Linked DNA regions of Bradyrhizobium sp. WD16. The protein of the gene in region 1 binds, or shares a complex with, the protein of each later gene. Links are inferred from orthologs where the notes say so. Each region holds a gene or a part of one and is shown on either strand. Other genes may lie near its edges.

Region 1 (11,874 bases):
CTAACCTTTTGCCCGCTTGAACCAAATGACCCCTTCGATCTATCGGACCTTCTATCCCAATGAGCCGGCGGAGTTCGACAGCGACCTCTCCGTCGAGGTATCGATTGCGCGTTTGCAAGCCCGCGTGCCGCGCGCCAAAGTCCTTACCCCACGCTTCGGCATCTCGGGCTCGGTGGCTCGCGATGACGTCGAGATCAGATACCTATCCTTCTTTAGCGGCACGCGTTCGCCCGTCTTCAACGGCATCTTCGAAGAACGCGACGGAAAGGCCGTCTTGCGGGGCAGCTATTCGACGACCGAGGGGGCGATGGTGGGCACGACGCTCGCCCTGGCCTTTTTAGCCATATGGACCTTCGTCGCTATTGCCCACGTCCTGGGAACGGTCTTTCACGATCTGCGGAGCATCATCGCCAACCCGGCCGAACTCTTGATCCCTCTGGGCGGCTTCGGCTTCATTGGCTGCTTTTATCTGCTTGCCCGCTTCCAATGGTGGTACGCCCAGTGTGAGATCAGCTCGATCGAGCGGACCATTCGCAGCGCCCTTTCCGCCCCAAAATGAAGACCAGCGCGATCACGCGCGAAAGAATTCCAGCAGCGCCGCAGCGGTGGCGTCGGGCGCCTCCTCGCAGAGGAAATGGCCGCTGTCGATCGGGCTACCGCGCACGTCGGTGGCCCATTTGCGCCAGGTCTCGAGCGGCGAGCGCGACGCGGCGGCAATCCCGGTACCGCCCCACAACGCCAGCAGCGGCACGGTGATCTTGCGCCCGGCTTCGAGATCGGCCTTGTCGTGGTCGAAATCGGCATAGGCGCCGGCGCGGTAATCCTCGCAGGCGGCATGGATGCGCAAGGGATCGCGCAGCGCCGTGAGATAGTGGGCAACGGCGCGCGGATCGAACGGATTCGTTCCGGCCTTGGCCCAGGAGCGGAAGGTGCGGCCGAAATAGGCGTCGGGATCAGTCTTGATCAGGTCCTCCGGCAGCGGCGCCCGCTGGGCGAGAAACGCCCAGTGATAGATCTTGAGCGCGAAGGTGCGATCGATGCTCGACCAGTATTCGTAGGTCGGCAGGATATCGAGGGTGGCGAGCCTCATGAGCCGGCCGGGATGATCGAGCGCGAGACGATAGGCGACGCGAGCGCCGCGATCGTGCCCGGCAGCCGCGAAACGGGCATGGCCCAGCTTCTCCATGGCCTCGATCATGGCCTGCGCCATGCCGCGCTTGGTGAACGGAGTGTGCTCGGCATCGCTCACCGGCACATCGGACCAGCCGTAGCCCGGCAGGTCGGCGATCACCACTGTGAAATGCGGCGCGAGCTGCGGCGCCACGCGGTGCCACATCACATGCGTCTGCGGATAGCCGTGGAGCAGCAGCAGCGGCGGGCCTGAACCGCCGACGCGGGCGAAGATGCGCCCGCGCGCCGTCGAGATCCACTCCGAGGCGAAACCGGGAAACAGATCGGCGAGGTCGGACATTGCCTCTTCCTTCGATTTCGTCAGGCCTGCCTGTTCCGGCCACGACACGGAGTTCGAGCCTATCTGCTGTCCTTCTCGCGCGCCACCGCGCGCCAGCCGATATCGCGCCGGCAGAAGCCCTCCGGCCAGCGGATGCGGTCGACCGCCGCATAGGCGCGGCGCTGTGCCTCTGCGACGCTTTCGCCGATCGCGGTGACGTTGAGCACCCGGCCGCCATTGGCCCGGATGGTGGCGCCGTCCGCGCGCGTGCCGGCATGGAAGATCTCGACGCCCTCGACCTTGGCCGCTTCGTCGAGTCCCTCGATGACGCTGCCCCTGGCATAATCGCCCGGATAGCCCCTCGCCGCCATCACCACCGTGAGCGCGGCCTCGTCCGACCAGCGCAGGTCGAAGCTCTTGAGCTGGCCGTCGCAGGCGGCAAGCAGTGCGGGAACGAGATCGGATTTGAGGCGCATCATCAGCACCTGGGTCTCGGGATCGCCGAAGCGGACATTGTATTCGATCAGCTTCGGACCCTCGGCGGTGATCATCAACCCGGCGAACAGCACCCCCTTGTAGGGCGTGCCGCGCGCTTTCATGGCGCGCAGGGTCGGCAGGATGATCTCGTCCATGGTGCGCCGGCACATGGCGTCGGTCATGACCGGCGCCGGGGAATAAGCGCCCATGCCGCCGGTGTTCGGCCCCTCGTCGCCGTCGAAGGCGCGTTTGTGGTCCTGCGCCGCCGCCAGCGCCAACGCATCATCGCCGTCGCACAGCACGAAGAAGGATGCCTCCTCGCCGACCAGGCATTCCTCGACGACCGCCTCGGCGCCGGCCGCGCCGAAGCCGCCGCCGAGCATCATGTCAATCGCCGCCTCGGCCTCGGCGACGCTGGCGGCGACCACGACGCCCTTGCCGGCGGCGAGGCCATCGGCCTTGACGACGATCGGCGCGCCTTGCGCGCGGATATAGGCCTTGGCCTGGTCGGCGTCGGAAAAGCGCTCGTAGGCCGCGGTGGGAATGCCGCCCTCCCGGCAGAGATCCTTGGTGAAGCCCTTGGAGCTTTCGAGCCGGGCGGCGGCCTTGGTCGGCCCGAAGGCCTTGATGCCGGCTGCGGCGAGATCATCGACGATGCCGGCGGCGAGCGGCGCCTCCGGTCCCACCACCACCAGATCTACCGCGTTGGTCTTGCAGAAGGCGATCACCGCGCCATGGTCGGCAACGTCGAGACCGACGCATTCGGCGTCGTGGGCGATCCCGGCATTGCCCGGAGCACACCAGAAATTCGTCACCAGAGGCGAGGCCGCGATCTTCCAGGCCAGGGCATGCTCACGTCCGCCGGAACCGAGCAGAAGGATATTCATGGGCTTTGGTCTCCTGAACCGACCGGTTAGCCGCTCGCGGCAGGGGAAACAAGGGCCGGAACCTGCCCCTTGCCGGTCTGCCGACATCGCGGACAACGCAGCCCCGGGGGCATTGGCGGGGGCGATTCGAGCGCCTACCTTGGCGGCTCAACCCGAAAGCTTGATTCGACATGGTCTCCGCTCCCGCCCCGCTCGCCAATGCGCCGGAATTCTCGGTTTCCGAGCTGTCCAATGCGCTCAGGCGCACGGTCGAGGACGCCTATGGCCATGTCCGCGTGCGCGGCGAAATTTCCGGCTTTCGCGGCGCACATTCCTCCGGCCACTGCTATTTCGCCCTCAAGGACGCCTCGGCCAAGATCGAGGCGGTGATCTGGAAGGGCGTCCATGGCCGGATGCGTTTCAAGCCGCAGGAGGGCCTCGAGGTCATCGCCACCGGCAAATTGACCACCTATCCGGGCTCGTCGAAATACCAGATCGTCATCGAGGCGCTGGAACCCGCCGGGGTCGGGGCGCTGATGGCCCTGATGGAGGAGCGCAAGCGCAAGCTCGCCGCCGAAGGGCTGTTCGACGAGGCGCGCAAACAGCTCCTGCCGTGGCTGCCGGAGGTCATCGGCGTCGTCACCTCGCCGACCGGCGCGGTGATCCGCGACATCCTGCATCGGCTCGAGGACCGCTTCCCGCGCCGCGTGCTGGTCTGGCCGGTGCGGGTGCAGGGCGAAGGCGCCGCCGAACAGGTCGCAGCTGCCATTCACGGCTTCAATGCCCTGCCCGAACGCGGCCGCATCCCGAGGCCCGACCTGCTGATCGTGGCCCGCGGCGGCGGCTCGCTGGAGGACCTGTGGTCGTTCAACGAGGAGATCGTGGTGCGGGCCGCGGCGGAGAGCATGATCCCGCTGATCTCGGCGGTGGGTCACGAGACCGACGTGACGTTGATCGACTTTGCCGCCGACCGGCGGGCGCCGACGCCGACCGCGGCTGCCGAAATGGCGGTGCCGGTGCGAGCCGAACTCACGGTGGAGGTCAATAGCCTCGCCCGCCGCGCCTTCGCCTGCTGGCAACGCGCCCAGGAACATCGCCGCAGCGAATTGCGCAGCGCCACGCGGGCGCTGCCGAGCGCCGCCGACCTGTTGGCCATCCCGCGCCAGCGCCTCGACGCCGCGGCCACCGGCCTGCCGCGGGCGCTGAAGGGCAATACCCACGCCCATTACCGACGCTTCGCCCAGGCCGACGCCCGGCTCACGCTGCGCGTGCTGCGCGCCCAGGTCGACCATGCCGCCCAGCGCCTGCAGATGACCGGCGACCGGCTTTCGTTGTCCGCGCGGTCGCTGCTGCAGCGCCGGCGTGACCGCTACATCGGCATCGAGACGCGGTTGAAAGCTTCCCGCTTTGCCAATGCCAAGGCGCAGCGCCAGCTGCTGGCGCGCGACCGTGAGCGCGCCCAGCGCCTCACTGAGCGCGCGGCACGGGCGCTGACCACCCTGGTGGAGCGGCGCCGGGCGAGGATCGAGCATTCCGGGCAGCTGCTGGCGGCGCTATCCTATCGCAGCGTCCTTGCGCGCGGATTTGCCCTGGTGCGCGACCAGGCGGGCCATCCGCTCCACGCTGCCGCGGCGGTCGCCCCGGGAGCCCGATTGAGCCTCGAATTCGCCGACGGCCGGGTCGCCGCCACCGCCGAGGGCACAGCGCCGCCGGTCGATGCGCCGAAGCCGCAGCGCCGGCCGAAAACCGAGGTGAAGGCCGAGAAAGCCGAGGCGCCCAAGCACGCCGATATGCAGCCCGACAAGCAGGGCAGCCTGTTCTGACGGCACCGGCTTCCGGCAGGACAGCCTTTGACAGGCGGGCGCCGCGCCCCCATTTATGATACAAGATCAATCCGGCGCGGCGACGCGCGACCAATTCGGGACACTCAGCGTGCTCAACAGATTCTCGTCCTCAGGCCAGTCCGAAGCCCGCCTGCAATATCTCGACGGCGACTATCGGGTCGTCAGCCCGGGCAGTTATGTGGTCTGCGCTGTCAGCGGCGTGCGGATTCCGCTGGACGAGTTGAAATACTGGAGCGTCGACCGCCAGGAGGCCTATGCCACCCCGACCGCGGTGCTGGAACGCCACTTCCCCGAGGCGCTGAAGTCGGCCTGAGCTGAAGTCAGCTTGGGCTGAGGTATCATAGCGCCACATTGAGCGGCCGCGCGCTGCCGCTGATTTCGATCGTCATGCCCGGCCTTGTACCGCCGAGACAAACCCGGCCATGACGACGAGGCTCGGAATCGTCGTGGAACGCTGAGCTGGAAAAACGCCTCTGCGTGCTGATCACCCGCGCCGCAACAGCCGCGCCAGGAATCCCTCGACATCCCCCTCCAGCACCAGCCTCACGCGCAGCGCCGTCAGGCTTGGGGCGAGGTCGGCCAGCGCCGGATCGCTGGCGATCCGCACCAGATCCTTCTGCGTCGTCACCAGCGCCAGCGCCTCTGTCCGCGCCGTCGCCGCCAGCGCCTCGATTTCCTCGCGCCGGTAGGCATGGTGATCGGCGAAAGCCGCCTCGCGAACGACCTCGACGCCATGGGTCCGCAAGGTGGCGACGAAACGGGCCGGATCGCCGATCCCCGCGAAGGCAAGGCAGCGGCGACTTCTGAGCACGGCCAGCGAGGATGGCTGGGGCGCCAGTTCCGCCCGCCACACCGGCCTGCCCCTCGCCGCAACCTTCGCGGCTAGGGCATCCGCCGCCGAGCCATGGCCGACGATGACGAGCGCGTCGGTGCGCTCGAGCTGCGGCTCGAGCGCCGCACGCAGCGGCCCCGCCGGAAACACCAGTCCGTTGCCGAGACCGCGCCGGGCGTCGATGACGATGATGCTGGCGTCCTTGACGAGCGCCGGATTCTGGAAGCCGTCGTCGAGCAGGATGACGCTGGCGCCGCGGGCGATCGCCATGGCCGCGCCGGCGGCGCGATCGCGGGCGACGATCACCGGCACCTCCGAGGCCATCATCAAGGGCTCGTCACCCACCTCAGCGGCGCTGTGCTGCGTCGGCTCGACCGCCGCGGGACCGGCCAACCGACCGCCATAGCCGCGGCTGACCACCACCGGTTGTTCACCCATCTTGCGTAGCAGTGCCGCCAGCGCCAGCACCGTCGGCGTCTTGCCGGCGCCGCCGAGGTGATAATTGCCGACGCAGATCACCGGCACCCCGACCCGCCGGCCGGGACGCGCCAGGCGGCGCGTTGCGATCCGGCCGTAGATCATCGCAGGCAGCGCCAGCAGGCGCGCCTGCCAGGACGGCGGCCGGTGCCAGAAGCCCGGCTCACGCATCGATGGCACCGCGTTCGATGCGCAGTTGCAGCAGATAGGGCTCGAGCGCCGCCAGCGTGCGCTCCAGCGCGCCGCCGAGCCGCGTCACCACCTCGGTGCCCGCCGCGACCATGCGCGCTCGCGCCGCCTCGTTGCCGAGCAGGCGGGCGATACGCAGCGCCAGATCGTCCGCATCGCTCACCAGGGCAGCGCCGCCGGCCTGGTCGAGCGCTTCATAGACTTCGGCGAAATTGAACACGTGGGGCCCGTGCAGCGTCGCAGCGCCGAGCTTGATCGCCTCGATGGGGTTCTGCCCGCCATGGGGCACCAGCGAGCCGCCCATGAAAACCACCGGAGCGAGACGATAGACGAGGCCGAGTTCGCCCATGGTGTCGGCGACGTAGATCTCGGTTTCACGCGAAGGCAATTCGCCGCCGGCGCGGCGCGCCACGGCGAAGCCCGCGGCCGCGAGATCGCGCGCAACCGCCTCGCCGCGCTTGGGATGGCGCGGCACGATGACGGAGAGCAGGCCGGGGATCTGCGATGCCAGGCGGGCATGCACCGCCGCAATCAGTTCCTCCTCGCCCGGATGGGTCGAGGCGGCCGCGATCACCGGCCGACCGCCGATCGCCGCGCGCAGCTGCGCGAATTTCGCCGGATCCGACGGCGGCGCCGCAACGTCGAGCTTGAGATTGCCGGTGACCACCACGTTCTCGGCGCCGAGGGCGCTGAAACGTTCGGCATCGAGCTGCGACTGGGCGAGGCACAGTTCGAAGCGCCCGAGCAGCGCGCTGATGGTGCCGAGCGCGCGGCGCCAGCGCGGATAGGACCGCGGCGACATCCGGCCGTTGATCACCACCATCGGGATGCGGCGCGAGGAGGCCGAGATGATCAGGTTCGGCCACAGATCGGATTCGATGAACAGCGCCAGCGACGGCTGCCAGAAATCGAGGAAGCGCGACACGTAGCGCGGCGCATCGAACGGCACATATTGATGCAGCACGTCCGAAGGAAAGCGCTTGGCGACGATGCCGGCCGAGGTCACCGTGCCCGATGTGAGCAGGATGCGAATGTTGTGCGCGCGCAACCGCCCGATCAGTTCCGCAGCCGCCAGGACCTCGCCGACGCTGGCGCCGTGGATCCAGATCAGCGGCCCGCGCGGCCGCGCGACGCCGGGAAGACCGCGGCGCTCATTGATCCGGCCGGTCTCCTCCTTGCCCTGGCGGATGCGCCGATGGATCAGCAGCGTGCTCAGCGGCATGGCAGCCGCCGACAGCCGCCGATAGGCGCGCAGTGTCAGCGGCAGGTCAACCGGCACGGTCGGCCTCGTCCGCGCGGCCGACGATGGCATAGGCTCTCCGGGTCACCTCGTTGAGGTTGTCCTGAAGCTGCACGCGCAGAGCCTCCATGGCCGCGTCGTCGGCGTCCGCCGGCACCCTGACCGACTTGCCGGTGGCGATCACCCCGCGCCCGAACGGCAGGTTGATCACCGAACGATCCCAGTTGTTCAGACGCTTGAACCGGCTGGTGGCGATCGCCACCGGTATAATGGGCCGGCCGGAATCGCGTGCAAGCATAATCACGCCGAGACCGGCGACACGCGATACCTTGGGGACATCGGCGGTCAGCGCCATGTTGACGCCCTCCTCGAGCACCCGCAGCATGGCCTTGAACGCCGCGACCCCACCCTTGCGGTGGAACGACGCGCCGTGATCGCCCGAGCCGCGCACCGTGCCGATATCCAGCCTTTCGGCGGCGATGGCGTTGATCTCGCCGTCGCGATGACGCGAAACCAGCACCTTCGCCTTGAGATGCCGCCGCTTGAGGAACGGCATCATGAAATGCTGACCGTGCCAGAAGGCGACGACCACCGGCATCTGCGGCTCGAACTGCGCATAGAGGTCCGGCGGATCGTAGCTGAAGCGGTTGGTCAGCCAGACGAAGCGCAGAAACTCGGACGCGACGAAACCGGCAGCGTGCTGAAACCAGCTCGATCGGGTGATCTGACGAAGGGACATTTACAGGCGGGTGCGATCGCTCAGTTCGACTTGTCGTCCGAGGTCGGATCGAGCAGGCGGTGCAGATGCACGATGAAATAGCGCATGTGGGCGTTGTCGACGGTCTGCTGCGCCTTGGCCTTCCAGGCCGTGTAGGCGCTGGCATAATTCGGAAACACGCCGACGATATCGAGCCTGTCGAGGTCCTTGAAGGTGATGGTTTCAAGGCTGGTCAGCTCGCCGCCAATGACGAGGTGAAGCAGCTGCTGCGAGGTGTCGGACATGGATCTATTTCCCTGAAGCAAACGGCCGGGGCCGCCTCATAAAGTTACAAGTGCCCTGGCATCGACGGTACTTTCGGAACCGCGCTCTGCTCGGCGCATGGTCAAAAGCGCATGGTCAGACCGGAGGGCTGCGCCTGAAATGCGCGACGATGCGGGCGTGCCGTTCGCGCCCCGCCGCCACCAAGGGCTCATGCTTTACCTCGGGGCGGTTATAGACGACGGCTTCGCCGGAGAGCGAGGTCATGGTTCCACCCGCTTCGTGCACGATTAAATCGGCCGCCGCAAGGTCCCAATCATGGCTATGCCCGCCTGCAAAAGCAGCATCCAGCCGCCCCTCGGCTGCCCGGCAGATCTTTAGCGCCAGCGAGCCGATCCGGGGATGCAGCGGTCCCGGTTCGAGCGCTTCGCCGAGGCGCTGGACCAGCGGCTTGGGGCCGACGATGCGGCCGGGGTCGAGCCGGGCGCCGGCCGCGGCCCGGATCGGCGCATCGTTGCGGCGGGCGCCCTCGCCGCGCGCGGCGAAGAACAGTTCTCCCGTCACCGGGGCGAACACGGCGCCGAGCAGCGGCGCGTCGCCCTCGACAAGGCCGACGCTGACCGACCAGTCCTCCTGGCCGGCGAGATAGGACCGCGTGCCGTCGATCGGATCGACGATCCAGACCCGGGGCCGTGCCAGCCGGGCCGGATCATCGGCGCTTTCTTCCGACAGCCAGCCGTAATTCGGGGTCGCCGAGCGCAGCCTCCGCGCCAGCAGATCGTTCACCGCGAGGTCGGCTTCCGACACCGGCGAGGACTTGCCCTTGATCCAATTGCGCACGTCCGTGCGGAACAGGCTGAGCGCCAGCGCGCCCGCCTCGCGGACGGCTTCGATCAGAAGCGCGGTGTCCTCGGCCAGCCGGCCCTCGAGCGCGACGTCAACGTCCGGCAATCGTCAAACCCTCGATGCGGATGGTCGGCGCGTTGATGCCGTAGCGGAAGACGAGGTCGTTCGCGGGGGTGAGCGACTTGAAGATGTCGATGAGGTGGCCGGCGATGGTGACCTCGCTCACTGGATAGGCGAGCTCGCCATTCTCGATCCAGAAACCGGCAGCGCCGCGGCTATAGTCGCCGGTGACGCCGTTGACGCCCGAACCGATCAGATCGGTGACATAGAAGCCCGAGCCGATGTCGGCCATCAGTTCCTTCGGCGTCACGTGACCGGGTTCCATGTGCATGTTGTAGCTGCCGGGCGACGGCGACGACGAAACGCCGCGATGGGCATGGCCGGTGGTGACGAGCCCGAGCTCGCGGGCCGTGGCGCAATCGAGCAACCAGGAGGTGAGCACACCGTCATCCACCAAGGCAAGGCGCTTGACCGCGACGCCTTCAGCATCGAACGGCTGCGAGCGCACCCCGCGCGGCCGCAGCGGATCATCGATGATGCGGATGCTGGAATCGAACAGTTGCTGACCGAGGCGGTCCTTGAGAAAGCTGGTCTTGCGGGCGATGGCGGCACCGTTCACTGCCCCGGCGAGATGACCGACCAGCGAGGCCGACACCCGGGGATCGAACAGCACCGGCGCCTTGCAGGTCGCGACCTTGCGCGGATTGAGCCGCTTCACCGCCCGCTCGCCGGCGCGGCGGCCGATCACCGCAGGGCCTTCCAGATCGGCGGCGTGAATTGCCGAGGTGAAATCGTAATCGCGCTCCATGGCAGTGCCCTGCCCGGCGATCGCCGTGGTCGAGAGGCCCTGGCTCGAGCGCAGATAAGCGCCGTGGAAGCCGGTCGAGGTTACCAGCACCATGCCACCGATGCCGCAGGACGCCGAAGCTCCGCCCGACTTGGTGACGCCGGTCACCGCGAGCGCCGCCGCCTCCGCCTCCAGCGCCCGTCGCTCCAGATCGGCGGTCGAAGGCATTGCCGGATCGAGCAAGTCGAGGGCGGGAATGTCGCGGGCCAGCAGCGCCGGATCGGCGAGGCCGACAAAGGCATCATCGGGAGCGACCCTCGCCATGGCGACCGCGCGCTCGGCGAGCCGCGCCGCGGCGTCGCCCGCAGCAACATCGTTCGTCGACACCACCGCCTGGCGGCGGCCGACGATGACGCGCAAGCCCACATCGTCGCCCTCGGAGCGCTCCGATTCTTCGACGCGGCCATCGCGCACCACGACGCTCTGGGACATGCCGCGCACCGCCACCGCATCGGCCGCATCCGCGCCGGCACGCTTCGCCGCCTCGACGAGGCGCTCGGCGAGGTCACCGAGCGCGGATTGGTCGAACAGATCCGAAGCGGGGGATTTTGAAGCCGCGGCCGTAGCCGGAGAAGATGCGTTCACGAGACCATCCCGATTAGCAGGCCGTGTGGCCGATGATGCGTTGGTGTCGCGTCTCCAACGTTCGTATTCCGTTGCAGCAGGCGCTTATACGAACGTCGGAAACAAAGGGACACTAGTGTGGCGTCTCGCAATTGCCTACCGCCTTCGCGGCAACCCTCTCGTAGGCAATTGCGAGACATAAGCCACACTAGCACTTTGATTTTGCTAGTGTCCCTATGTCTCCGAATTACCGTGCGAGTGCGAGGCAAACGTAGCGGTAATTCGGAGACGGGACACTAGCATCAATATGATTCCAGTGCGGTTTTGGATCTGACGATCGTACGAAGAACCCGCTGCAATGTTGATACGAGCGTCAGATCCAAAACCGCACGAGTTGCGCACGCTCATGGAACCCGACGCGGCAGGCCTGCGCCTCGCCGAGTTCGCCACCCTTAAGAAATGGGCAGAATCCAGTCGCGGTTCAAGCACGCCCGCAACGCGAAATAAAGCAAATTTCCGTTCCCCGGCAAGGAGTCGTCAAGCATGTCGCGGGGTGAGGTTCGATTAACCAGCCTTCTTAAGCGGATACGGAAAGCGCGATGGCACAGTCGCCCCATCGACCGGGAACATAATCCTGGCGGGGAGACTGAAATCGTGAGGCGTCAATTCGGAGCTGGCGGGACACCCGCCGGGTCGGGCCGCGCACTGCGGCTCGACCCACACACTTTACCGGTGCGGTTCGATGCGCGCGATGCGCGTGCCGACGGCGGTATTCGCCAGGTCGAGATCGACCGCGACCGCATCACCCTGCGGCGCGCCGTGCGCGGCATGCGGATGGCGATCAATGTCCGCGTCGACGACTTTCTCGGCATCGCCATGCGCGAGGCCGATGCCGGCTGGATGCTGGTGCTGGTACATCGCGATCCTTCGCTCTCGATTCCGCTGGTGTCGTGCGAGGACAGCGTCGAGATCGAGCACGCCGCCGCGACGTGGCGGGACACATTGGCGCTGCCGATGATCGACGAGGACGACGCACAGCGCGCCGGGCCGGCGAGCCGGCGGCGGCGGCACAATGTGATCAAGACCCGCCGTCCGCGCATCCTGATGCGCCGGCGCTGCGGCGCGGCGCTCGGCGCCATGCGCATCCACCGCGACGAGCGCGAGATCATCGCGCCGGAGTAAGCTGACCCGCATCTCGTTTTT
Region 2 (11,873 bases), 1.3 Mb from region 1 along the record:
ATCGTGGTCAACGATTCGCGCGGCTTCTTCGCCAATCGCTGCGTGCTGCGCTTCACCGCCGAAGGCCTCGAGATGCTGATGGAGGGCGTGCCGCCGGCGATGATCGAGACCACCGCGAAGATGGCCGGCATGCCGGTCGGGCCGCTGTCGCTGAGCGACGAGATCGCCCTCGACCTCGTGCTCAAGATCATGAAGGCGACCGAGGCCGATCTCGGCGCCAACGCCGTCGACCAGCAGCAGAAGAAGCTGATGGTCGAACTGGTGGAGAAGCTCGGCCGTCTCGGCCGCAAGAACGGCAAGGGCTTCTACGAGTATCCCGAGAAGGGCAAGGGCCAGAAGCGGCTGTGGGCCGGTCTCGGCGAACTGCTGCCGAGGAAGCTCGATCCCGACACCCTCGACGTCGAGGAGCTCAAGCAGCGCTTCCTGGTGGTGCAGGCCGTCGAGGCGGCGCGCACGGTGGAGGATCACGTCATCACCGATCCGCGCGAGGCCGATGTCGGCTCGATCCTCGGTTTCGGCTTCGCACCGTTCACCGGCGGCACGCTGTCCTATATCGACTTCATGGGCACGAAAGCCTTCGTCGAACTCTGCCACAAGCTCGAAGCCAAGTATGGCTCGCGCTTCACTCCGCCGAAGCTGCTGGTCGAGATGGCGGCCAAGGGCGAGACCTTCTACGGCCGTTTCCCGCCGAAGAAGACCGCGGCCTGACGGGCCTACTGGAGTGGATTTGACATTCGCCAACCGCCTCGCCGCAGGCGCGTAAAGCGTTTGCCACCAGGCGCGTCTGCAAACATCAAGGGCCGGATCGTCGATCCGGCCCTGTCGTCATGGTGGAAATGGGGGAGCTCAGCGCCGGCCGATCGGCAGTGCGAGGCGTTACGTCTCCGCCGCCAGTGCCGCCTGGACCTGCGGCCGCGCCGCGACCCGTGCCTGGTAGGCGATCAGGTTCGGCATTGCCGCAAGGTCGATCTTCATGTTTTCGGCCCAGCGCAGCATGGTGTAGAGATAGCCGTCGGCGACGGTGAATTCCTTGCCCATCAGGTAGTCGCGGCCGGCGAGGGCGCTGTCGACATGGCCGAGGCGGATGGCGAGCCGGTTCCGGAACACTGCCTTGGCCTCGTCCGCCAGGGTGGGGTTGAATAGCGGGCTGAAGGTCTTGTGGATCTCGGTGCCGATGAAGTTCAGCCATTCCTGCAGACGATAGCGCTCGGGTGTGCCGTTCGCCGGTGCCAGTTTCTTCTCCGGCACATGATCGGCGATCATCTGGACGATGACGGGCCCCTCGGTCAGCAACTCGCCGTTATCGAGCTGCAGGGCCGGCACCTGGCCTTTTGGATTGATCTTGGTGAAATCCTCGCCATTGGCGAGCTTCTTGGCCCTGAGATCGACTTTGACCAGTTCGTGCGGCAGGCCGGCCTCCTTGAGGGCGATATGGGGCGACAGCGAGCAGGCGCCGGGCGTATAATAAAGTTTCATCATGGGCCTCCCTGGATGGTCCGAAGGTGGCGAGTGGCAAATCCACTCCACCGGAGAAATGGGTTCGTTGCCGCATGCGTTTAAATGCCTGCACGGAACTGTCAATATTGATGCAGCTGCATTGACCGGGCTATAGTCGCGGCGAACCACCATGACGGGATCATGAAGCGTAAACCCTCGAGCGAAGCGACAGCCGCCTGGATCCGCCTGATGCGGGTGCAGAGCCGGGTGCTCGACGCCGTCGAGCATGACCTGAAGAAGGCCGGGTTTCCGCCGCTCGCCTGGTATGACGCGCTGTTCGAGCTGTCGCGCTCGCCGCGCGGCGAGATGCGTCCCGTCGAACTCGAGCGGCAGATGCTGATTCCGCAATATTCGACGTCGCGGCTGATCGACCGTCTGGTCGACGAGGGACTCGCCGTCCGCCGCGAATGCAAGATGGACAAGCGCGGCCAGTTCATCGAGATCACCGAGGCCGGCCGCGAGCTGCAGAAGAAGATGTGGCAGGCCTATTCGGCGGCCATCGAGCGCCACATCGGTTCCAAGCTCTCCGACGGCGACGCGCTGAGACTCTGCGATCTGCTCGACCGCCTGGGCTGCTCCTGCAACGATGCCGCGCTCCTGCCCGGCAAAGACGCCGCGGGCGTCCGATGAGCTTTTATTCACCCTTGGCCGCCGGCGCAGGCGGTCCCCATTCCCGACCGCGCGCCTGCGACGCTGCCGCGGTTCTCGACCGGACTTTCCATGGCTCGTGACCAGATCGACATGACCCCGCTCCAGAGCCGCGACGATCTCGTCGCGTGGCTCGAGGCCGGCTGCAAGCCCGCCGCCGAATTCCGCATCGGCACGGAGCACGAAAAGACGCCCTTCACGCTGGATGGACACCGCCCGGTGCCTTATGCCGGCGGCCGTGGCATCGAGGCGCTGCTCCGGGGCATGGAGGATCTGCTCGGCTGGGAACCGATCATGGAGCAGGGCAACATCATCGGCCTGCTCGATGTCACCGGCGGCGGCGCCATTTCGCTCGAGCCCGGCGGCCAGTTCGAACTCTCCGGCGCGCCGGTGGAGACCGTGCACCAGACCGCCGGCGAGCTGATGGCGCATCTCGCCCAGGTGCGCGAGGTCGCGACCCCGCTCGGCATCGGCTTTCTCGGCCTCGGCATGACGCCGTCCTGGTCGCGCGGCGAGATTCCGAAAATGCCCAAGGGCCGCTACCAGATCATGACCAGCTACATGCCGAAGGTCGGCAGTCTCGGGCTCGACATGATGTACCGGACCTGCACGGTGCAGACCAATCTCGACTTCTCCTCGGAAGCCGACATGGTGAAGAAGCTGCGGGTCTCGTTGGCGCTGCAGCCGGTCGCCACCGCCCTCTTCGCCAACTCGCCCTTCACCGAGGGCAAGCCCAACGGCTTCCTGTCGTTCCGCTCGGAGATCTGGCGCGACACCGATGCGGATCGCTCCGGCATGCTGCCCTGGGCGTTCGAGGACGGCATGGGGTTCGAGCGCTGGGTCGATTATGCCCTCGACGTGCCGATGTATTTCATCAAGCGCGGCGATTCCTATATCGACGTCGCCGGGGATTCCTTCCGCGCCTTTTTCGAAGGCCGTAACGAGAAACTGCCCGGTGAACGGCCGACCCTGTCCGACTGGGCCAACCATCTGTCCACGATCTTCCCCGAGGTGAGGCTCAAGCGCTATCTCGAAATGCGCGGCGCCGACGGCGCGCCGTGGGGCCGTCTGCCCGGCTTGTCTGCCTTCTGGGTCGGATTGCTTTACGACGACGACAGCCTCTCGGCTGCCTGGGACCTGGTGCGCCCGTGGAGCGCGGCGCAGCGCCAGCAATTGCGCGACGAGGTGCCGCGGCTCGGCTTCAAGGCCAGGATCGGCGATCGCTATCTATTCGAGATCGCGAAGGAATGCCTGGTGCTGGCCCATGCCGGACTGCGCCGCCGCGGCCAAGTCGACCAGACCGGGCGCGACGAATCCCGCTATCTCGAGCCGCTCGATCAGATCATCGCTGCCGGCAGGACCCCCGCCGAGGAGATGCTGTTGAAATATCATGGGGCATGGGGCGGTTCGGTCGACCCGGCCTATGAGGAGTTCGCCTTCTGAACCGGGCAGCTGCCGCAATCGGCGTGCCGCCGATCGGCAAAGTCCTGAAACGAACATGTCCTGAAACGAACATCCTGAATGACGGTGCCGCCGTTGCGGCGGGCCCGTTCATCTGGCGTACAGAAAGCTGGCGTCTTAATGAAGCGGATCGCTTGCGAGCCCAGGCCCGCGAAGACGATCCGACGTCGATCCCTGCTTCAACACCCGCTTGCCGGTTTGTCGCCCTCGCCGAGAGAGTCCGGAATGGTCCGCCCCCAACGCTGTCGCGCGCGCCGGCCGTCGCTCGGAGGAGTGCGGCCGCTGATGCGCGCCATGCTGACGGCGTTGATTGTGGCGGTTGTAGCGCCGGCAAGCTTCGCCCAGGTCAATTACGACCGGCCGGGTAGCGACTATGCGCATTCTCCGGTGCTGTCGGGCGATCCGGCGGATTGCGCGCTTCAATGCGAGCGCGACCGGCGTTGTCGCGCCTGGAGCTTCAACTATCCGACCTACGCTGCGGCCGAGGCGACCTGCTGGCTGAAGAGCGCGGTGCCGCCGCGGATCGAGAGCAATTGCTGCGTCTCGGGCGTGCGCGGCGCGGGCGTGGTCGAACAGCGGACCGGCGCAGTCGAGATGTCGACCGATCGCTTCGGCGGCGACTATCGCAGTTTCGAGATGAAGGCGAGCGACAAGGACGAGGCCTGCCGGGCCGCCTGTGTCGGCGACAACAAGTGTCGGGCCTGGACCTATGCGCGGCCGGGCTATCTCGGTCGGGAGCCGCGGTGCTTCCTGAAGAACCAGATCAAGCCGCCGCGCCGCAAGCCGGGCTTCACATCCGGCGTGGTGCGCTGAGCGAGGTCGTTCGCACCCTCGCTCCGATGACGCTTACCGCACGATGGTCAGGAAGCGCGAGCCCCGCAGCGCGTCGAGCCAGGTCGCCGGCGAGCGATGGTGCTGGGCGATGTCCCAGGAGCCGAGCACGGTCTCGACGCGGCCGACGAGATTGTCCACCGGCAACAGTCCGACGCCGCCCTCGGCCAGCGGCACCCGGCTGTCGGCGGAGTTGTCGCGGTTGTCGCCGAGCACGAACAGGCGCCCGGCCGGCACGGTGATTTCGGGCGTGTTGTCGAGGAAGCCGTGGGCGCGCAGCTTGAGGATCGGATGGCTGCGGCCGCCGGGCAGGATTTCGACATAGCGCGGCGCGGCGGCCTTGGAGCCGTCGTCGTTCTCGGCCTCGCCGGTGCCGTCGGGCTTGAGCGTCGCCGGCGTGCCGTTGATGAACAGTTCGCCCTGCTTCATCTGGATGCGATCGCCCGGCAGGCCAACCACGCGCTTGACCCAGACCTGCGAATGGTCGCCCGGCCAGCGAAACACCACGACGTCGCCGCGCTCCGGCAGGGCGCCGAGCACCCGCGAGGTCGAGGGCAGCGAGACGTTCAGCGGCACCGAGGCGGCGCTGTAGCCGTAGGGATATTTGCTGGCGAGCAGCGCATCGCCGATCAGCAGCGTCGGCTCCATCGAACCGGACGGGACATAGAACGGCTCGGCGATGGCGCCCTTTGCCGCCATCACCAGCAGGAACACCGAGACCATCTGGGCGGCGGCGCCGGTCCAGTTACGCACGGTCCTGGCGGTCGTCGTCGTCTCGCTGCTCACGCCCCGGTTCCTCCGACGGTGATGCGGTCCATGCGCAAGGTCGGCTGGCCGACGCCGACCGGCACGCCCTGGCCGTTCTTGCCGCAGGTGCCGATGCCGGCGTCGAGCTCGAGGTCGTTGCCCACCATGGTGATGCGGTGCAGGTCGGTGGGGCCGTTGCCGATCAGCATGGCGCCTTTGACCGGGGCGCCGATCTTGCCGTTCTCGATGCGATAGGCCTCGGTGCACTGGAAGACGTATTTGCCCGAGGTGATGTCGACCTGGCCGCCGCCGAAATTGACGGCGTAGATGCCGTTCTTGACCGAGGCGATGATCGCCGCCGGGTCGTGCGGCCCGGCGGGCATGTAGGTGTTGGTCATGCGCGGCATCGGCATGTGGGCGTAGCTTTCGCGCCGGCCGTTGCCGGTCGGCTTCATGTTCATCAGCCGGGCGTTCTGGCGGTCCTGCATGTAGCCGACCAGGATGCCGTCCTCGATCAGCACCGTGCGGCTGGTCGGCGTGCCCTCGTCGTCGATCGACAGCGAACCACGGCGCGCGGCGATGGTGCCGTCATCGACCACCGTGACGCCTTTGGCGGCGACCTGCTGGCCCAGCAGTCCGGCGAAGGCGGAGGTCTGCTTGCGGTTGAAATCGCCTTCGAGGCCGTGGCCGACGGCCTCGTGCAGCATCACGCCCGGCCAGCCCGGGCCGAGCACCACGTCCATCTCGCCGGCCGGCGCAGGCACCGATTCGAGATTGACCAGGGCCTGGCGCAACGCGCCGTCGGCGGCATCGCGCCAGGCCTTGGTTTCGATGAAGCGGGCATAGGCCTCGCGGCCGCCATAGCCGTGGCTGCCGGTCTCCTGCCGATCGCCGGAGCCGACCACCACCGAAACGTTGATCCGCACCAGCGGGCGGATGTCGCGATAGCTTTCGCCGTCGGGACGGAAGATCTCCACCACCTGCCAGGTGGCGCCGAGACTCACCGAGACCTGCCGCACCCGCGGGTCCTTGTCGCGGACATAGGCGTCGATCTCGGCGAGCAATTTGACCTTGCTTTCGAAGGCCTCGCCGTCGAGCGGATTGTCGTCGCCATAAAGCCTGGCATTGCTGTGCGCCGGCGCTGCCGCGAAGTTGCCGCTGTAGCCGCCACGCACCGCGCGGACGGCATCGGCGGCGCGGGCGAGCGCCGGCATCGACATGTCCGAGGCATGGGCGTAACCGACCGCATCGCCCTTGACGGCGCGCAGGCCGAAGCCCTGGGCGGTGTCGTAGGTCGCCTGCTTGAGGCGGCCGTTGTCGAACATCAGCCCTTCCGACTGCCTGTATTCGAGGAACAGTTCGCCGTCGTCGGCGCCGTCGAGGCCGCGGGTCATCTCGCCGCGCACCGCGTCGCGATCGAGACCGGCGCGATCGAGCAGGGAACTGAGGGAGGCGGGGCTGTCGGTCTGCTGAGTCATGGAAACTCCGATTGCAGCGGGGAACGCCCGGGCGGCGCGGCGGTCGCAGCGTTGGCGGTCAGGGTCTTGCCCACCAACATAGGGATTGCCGCGGTCGAGAACCAGCGGAAGCCGCGCAAGATCCCGTGTTCGCCGTTCCCCGGTCGCGGGCTCGGGAAGCGAACGTCAAGTCGTTCAATCCACTAGAAAATTTATGACTGTGCGGCAAATGAAGCGGTTATTCAGGGCAGCTTGTCGAAGCCCTCGCCGAGGCCCTTGAGGCTGAGCGGAAAGCCGATGCCTTCCTCCGGCGTCTCGAAGATGATGAATGTCGCCGTCTTGGCGGTCTTGAGCTGGTTCAGGAGGTTTTCGTCCAGCACCACTTCGGCGACACAGCCATTGGGCAGGCAGCGGACGAACCCGGCGCGGCCGACATCATTATTGTCGAGCTTGAGGCCGAGGCCGGAGGGCAGAAGCACCCCGAGCGGTGCCACCACCCGCATCAGCCGGCTCTTCTGGTCGGCGGTCTTGAGGATGATGACGGTCAGGCCGGCATTGGACCTGTCTTCCGCCACCACGCTCTGGATCAGGGCACATTGTTCCGCCTGGGCTCCCGGCGGGGTATCGCAGCGGATCTGCCAGTCGCCATGAACGGAGCGGACCGCGCCCTGGGCGAGGGCGGTTCCAGTGGTGAAACCGAAGCTGAGGGCGATCAGGCCGGCCATGACCAGCCAGAAGGCCGGCGAACCGCGCCGCCGGCGGGTCGGTGTCGGAGCGGCAGGCCCCGTCGCGGCCGGGCGGTTGGCATCGGGGTGGTGAGGTCTCGAAGCGCCCATCAGGGTCGATCCTTGGCAACAAAATGGCGATCTTCCCCGCAGGCTGACAGGGCAATGACGGCACCTTGAAGGCGGCAGCCGGTGAAAACACCCTCGCTTCGCCAGGAGCCGGATGGGGCCCGAATCGCCTGCGCGGCGTTGATCGTCAGCGTGGGTACATCGCGGCCCGCGCCTGTCAAGCGCGCGTAATGGTTGTTGCTCGTTAACTGGCGGTTGATGCCGGCTGGCCTCGAGGCCATGGCTTCGCGCCGAGGCAGGGGCGATCACCTCGCCGCTGCACTTTCCTGCATTGCGATGGCCGGAGAATTATGATTTGTGAACACTGCAAACTCGAGGCGTTCCTACCTGCATTGGCGGGTGGCTGAGCGCAAGCGAGCTACCGGCGCCCTCTCGCCGATGATCGACCGACACGGAATCGACCGATGCAGATCGCGCGAGGCCGTTCGAACGACGCGGCGGCCGGAGGAAGTGTCGGATCGAGGTCTTGGACAGGAGCGCAGGCGACATGAAGATGTCGAGGGGACGGTGGGGCCGCCGAATTCTGGGTCTGGCGGTTGCCGCATGTGGGTTGGCGTTCGCGAGTTCGGCCATGGCCGAGGTCGGGCAGCCGTCGAACTGGGAATATTCGCTGCAGCCGTCCGGCTCCCCGGTGATGGAGAACATCACCTGGTTTCACAATTTCCTGCTCTGGATCATCGTCACCATCACGCTGTTCGTGCTGGCGCTGCTGGTGACGGTTGTCATCAAGTTCAACGCCCGCTCCAATCCGACGCCGTCCCGGACGACGCACAACACCCTGATCGAGGTGGTGTGGACCATCGTTCCGGTGCTGATCCTGGTGGCGATCGCCGTGCCGTCGTTCCGGCTGCTCTTCCTCGAGCTCGACGTGCCGAAGGCCGATCTGACCGTGAAGGCGACCGGCAAGCAGTGGTACTGGAGCTACGCCTATCCGGACAACGGCAAGTTCGAATATGATTCGCTGATGGCGACCGACAAGCAGCCGCGCCTGCTCGCCGTCGACAACGAGATGGTGGTGCCGGTCAACAAGGTGATCCGGGTCCAGACCACCGGCGCCGACGTCATCCATTCCTTCGCCATCCCCTCCTTCGGCATCAAGATCGATGCCATTCCGGGTCGTCTCAACGAGACCTGGTTCAAGGCCACCAAGGTCGGCATGTATTACGGCCAGTGCTCCGAGCTCTGCGGCAAGGACCACGCCTTCATGCCGATCGCGATCCGCGTCGTCAGCGACAAGGAATTCGCGAGCTGGGTCGAGGAAGCCAAGAAGAAGTACGCTTCGGCCGGCACCAACGCATATGCCTCGGTTGGCGCCGCCGCGCAGTAAGCGCGCGGCGCCCGCAATCTCGGAACAAGGGCGACGAACCGCACCAGGGTTCAGAACCATTCGGGTTCAAAGGATCTGACGACAATGGCCACCGCTGCATCGAACGCACATACCGCCCACGACGACCACGCCCACGATCATCCGACCGGTTGGCGCCGCTACGTCTATTCGACCAACCACAAGGACATCGGCACGATGTACCTGGTGTTCGCGCTCATCGCCGGCGTGATCGGTGCGGCGATGTCGATCGCGATCCGGATCGAGCTGATGTATCCGGGCGTCCAGCTGTTCCACGAGAGCCACACCTACAACGTCTTCGTCACCTCGCACGGCCTGATCATGATCTTCTTCATGGTGATGCCGGCGATGATCGGCGGGTTCGGCAACTGGATGGTGCCGTTGATGATCGGTGCGCCGGACATGGCCTTTCCGCGCATGAACAACATTTCGTTCTGGCTGCTGCCGGCCTCCTTCGCGCTGCTGCTGATCTCGGTCTTCGTCGAGGGCGAGCCCGGCGGTAACGGCGTCGGCGCCGGCTGGACCATGTATGCGCCGCTCTCGACCTCCGGCCATCCCGGTCCGGCGGTGGACTTCGCGATCCTCTCGCTCCACCTCGCCGGCGCGTCGTCGATCCTCGGCTCGATCAACTTCATCACCACCATCTTCAACATGCGCGCGCCCGGCATGACGCTGCACAAGATGCCGCTGTTCGTGTGGTCGGTGCTGGTGACGGTGTTCCTGCTGCTGCTGTCGCTGCCCGTGCTCGCCGGCGCCATCACCATGCTGCTGACCGACCGCAACTTCGGCACCACCTTCTTCTCGGCGGAAGGCGGCGGCGATCCGGTGCTGTTCCAGCACCTGTTCTGGTTCTTCGGCCACCCCGAGGTCTACATCCTGATTCTGCCGGGCTTCGGCATGATCAGCCAGATCGTCTCGACCTTCTCGCGCAAGCCGGTGTTCGGTTATCTCGGCATGGCCTATGCGATGGTGGCGATCGGCGGCATCGGCTTCGTGGTCTGGGCCCATCACATGTACACGGTCGGCATGTCGTCGGCGACGCAGGCCTATTTCGTCGCCGCAACCATGGTGATCGCCGTTCCGACCGGGGTGAAGATCTTCTCCTGGATCGCCACGATGTGGGGCGGTTCGATCGAATTCCGCGCGCCGATGATCTGGGCTATCGGCTTCATCTTCCTGTTCACCGTCGGCGGCGTCACCGGCGTGGTGCTGGCCAATGCCGGCGTCGACCGCGTGCTGCAGGACACCTATTACGTCGTGGCGCACTTCCATTACGTGCTGTCGCTCGGCGCCGTGTTCGCCATCTTCGCCGGCTGGTACTACTGGTTCCCGAAGATGTTCGGCTACATGTACAACGAGGGCATCGCCAAGCTGCACTTCTGGGTGACCTTCGTCGGCGTCAACCTGGTGTTCTTCCCGCAGCACTTCCTCGGCCTGTCGGGCATGCCGCGCCGCTATGTCGACTACCCCGACGCCTTCGCCGGCTGGAATCTGGTCTCCTCGATCGGGTCCTATATCGCGGCCTTCGGCGTCGTCGTGTTCTTCTACGGCGTCATCGAGGCCTTCATGAAGAAGCGGCAGGCGGCCAACAATCCGTGGGGTGCCGGCGCGACCACGCTGGAATGGACCCTGTCGTCGCCGCCGCCGTTCCACCAGTTCGAGGTTCTGCCGCGGATCCAGTAAGAGCAATCAGCACGGCCGCACGCTTGCGCCTGCGGCCGTGCTGACCGGGAGCGTCGAGGAAAAGCCCAGTTGTCCATCGTCGACCACACTTCGCTGCAACTGACACCGCACATTTCGGAGGCGGGGGTTCACGACTATGTCGCCCTGCTCAAGCCGCGGGTGATGTCGCTGGTCGTCTTCACGGCGCTGGTCGGGCTGATGCTGGCGCCGGGCGGCGTGCATCCGGTGCTGGCGATCACTTCGATCCTGTGCATCGCGGTCGGCGCCGGCGCCTCGGGCGCCCTCAACATGTGGTACGACCGCGATATCGATGCGCTGATGTCGCGCACGGCACTGCGTCCGATTCCGCAAGGCCGGGTGACGCCGCAGGAGGCGCTGGCCTTCGGCATGACGCTGGCCTTCTTCTCGGTGATGGTGCTCGGCATCCTGGTCAACTGGATCGCCGCGTCGCTGCTCGCCTTCACCATCTTCTTCTATGTCGTCGTCTATACGATGTGGCTCAAGCGCTCGACGGCGCAGAACATCGTCATCGGCGGCGCCGCCGGCGCCCTGCCGCCGGTGGTCGCCTGGGCGGCGGCGACCGGATCGCTGGCGGTCGAGCCCGCTCTGCTCTTCCTGATCATCTTCTTCTGGACGCCGCCGCACTTCTGGGCGCTGGCGCTGTTCCGCACCGACGACTATGCCCGCGCGCAAGTCCCGATGCTGCCGGTGGTCGCCGGCGCCGATGCGACGCGGCTTCAGATCCTGCTCTACACGATCCTGCTGGTGGCCGTGGCCGCCGCGCCCTGGCCGCTCGGCTATTTCGGCGCCGGTTATGGCGTGGTGTCGCTGGCGCTCGGCGCCTGGATGCTGTGGCTCGCCATCGACGTCTATCGCGTTCGCACCGGGCGGGGCGCCTTGCGCGGGCCGCGGCGGCTGTTCGGCTTCTCGATCATCTACCTGTTCGCCCTGTTCGCGACGCTTCTGGTCGAGGCTCTGCTGCGGCCGCTGATGGCGCACGGCTGGTAGAACTTAGGTCTCTGGTAAAGGATGCATAGCGCGCCGATGGACGATCGCGACCAGCCGGAAGAGGGCATCGTGCTCACCGAGCAGCAGAAGCGCCGCCGCCGCGAGCGCTCGCTGGCGATCGCCTGGACGCTCGGCATCCTGGTGCTGCTGTTTTTCGCCGTCACCCTGGTCAAGGGGCCGGCGGTGCTGCACCGTCCGCTGTAGCCGGGAAGGGATCTGATCGTGACCGAGCCCCAGCCATCGTCGTCGCCCAAGCCGCAATCCGCGCGCGGGCTCGGCCGCGACGCCGCTGTGGCGGCGATCTGCGGCGGCGTCGTGGCCCTGATGATCGGCGCCTCCTAC

The links.
Region 2: the proteins of DB459_RS12875 (region 1) and tldD are in contact, whole or in part, in a solved structure (PDB 5NJ9), measured with the Escherichia coli proteins. The link is inferred for Bradyrhizobium sp. WD16 from one-to-one orthologs.

What each region holds. Positions count from the first base shown.
Region 1 is NZ_CP028908.1:2,778,681-2,790,554, reverse strand. What follows is about bases 8,493-11,372. They hold DB459_RS12875 (TldD/PmbA family protein), read right to left. Parts: upstream 10,693-11,372; coding sequence 9,292-10,692; downstream 8,493-9,291. Other genes in these bases: DB459_RS12870 (DUF6101 family protein), read left to right, coding at 11,326-11,372; DB459_RS12880 (3'(2'),5'-bisphosphate nucleotidase CysQ), read right to left, coding at 8,493-9,305. Outside these bases: DB459_RS12925 (hypothetical protein), read left to right, coding at 26-559; DB459_RS12920 (alpha/beta fold hydrolase), read right to left, coding at 572-1,471; purD (phosphoribosylamine--glycine ligase), read right to left, coding at 1,531-2,814; xseA (exodeoxyribonuclease VII large subunit), read left to right, coding at 2,985-4,616; DB459_RS12905 (DUF2093 domain-containing protein), read left to right, coding at 4,726-4,950; lpxK (tetraacyldisaccharide 4'-kinase), read right to left, coding at 5,122-6,117; DB459_RS12895 (3-deoxy-D-manno-octulosonic acid transferase), read right to left, coding at 6,110-7,447; DB459_RS12890 (lysophospholipid acyltransferase family protein), read right to left, coding at 7,404-8,114; DB459_RS12885 (DUF4170 domain-containing protein), read right to left, coding at 8,135-8,377; more of DB459_RS12870, read left to right, coding at 11,373-11,853.
Region 2 is NZ_CP028908.1:1,431,277-1,443,149, reverse strand. The notes cover bases 4,442-7,320. They hold tldD (metalloprotease TldD), read right to left. Parts: upstream 6,663-7,320; coding sequence 5,220-6,662; downstream 4,442-5,219. Other genes in these bases: DB459_RS06690 (invasion associated locus B family protein), read right to left, coding at 6,884-7,320; lepB (signal peptidase I), read right to left, coding at 4,453-5,160. Outside these bases: DB459_RS06725 (3-hydroxyacyl-CoA dehydrogenase NAD-binding domain-containing protein), read left to right, coding at 1-708; glutathione transferase GstA, read right to left, coding at 877-1,476; DB459_RS06715 (MarR family winged helix-turn-helix transcriptional regulator), read left to right, coding at 1,639-2,127; DB459_RS06710 (glutamate--cysteine ligase), read left to right, coding at 2,218-3,588; DB459_RS06705 (PAN domain-containing protein), read left to right, coding at 3,892-4,419; more of DB459_RS06690, read right to left, coding at 7,321-7,366; coxB (cytochrome c oxidase subunit II), read left to right, coding at 7,983-8,822; ctaD (cytochrome c oxidase subunit I), read left to right, coding at 8,907-10,523; DB459_RS06675 (heme o synthase), read left to right, coding at 10,593-11,531; DB459_RS06670 (CoxF protein), read left to right, coding at 11,568-11,735; DB459_RS06665 (cytochrome c oxidase assembly protein), read left to right, coding at 11,751-11,873. UniProt on the Escherichia coli protein: Metalloprotease involved in CcdA degradation. Suppresses the inhibitory activity of the carbon storage regulator (CsrA).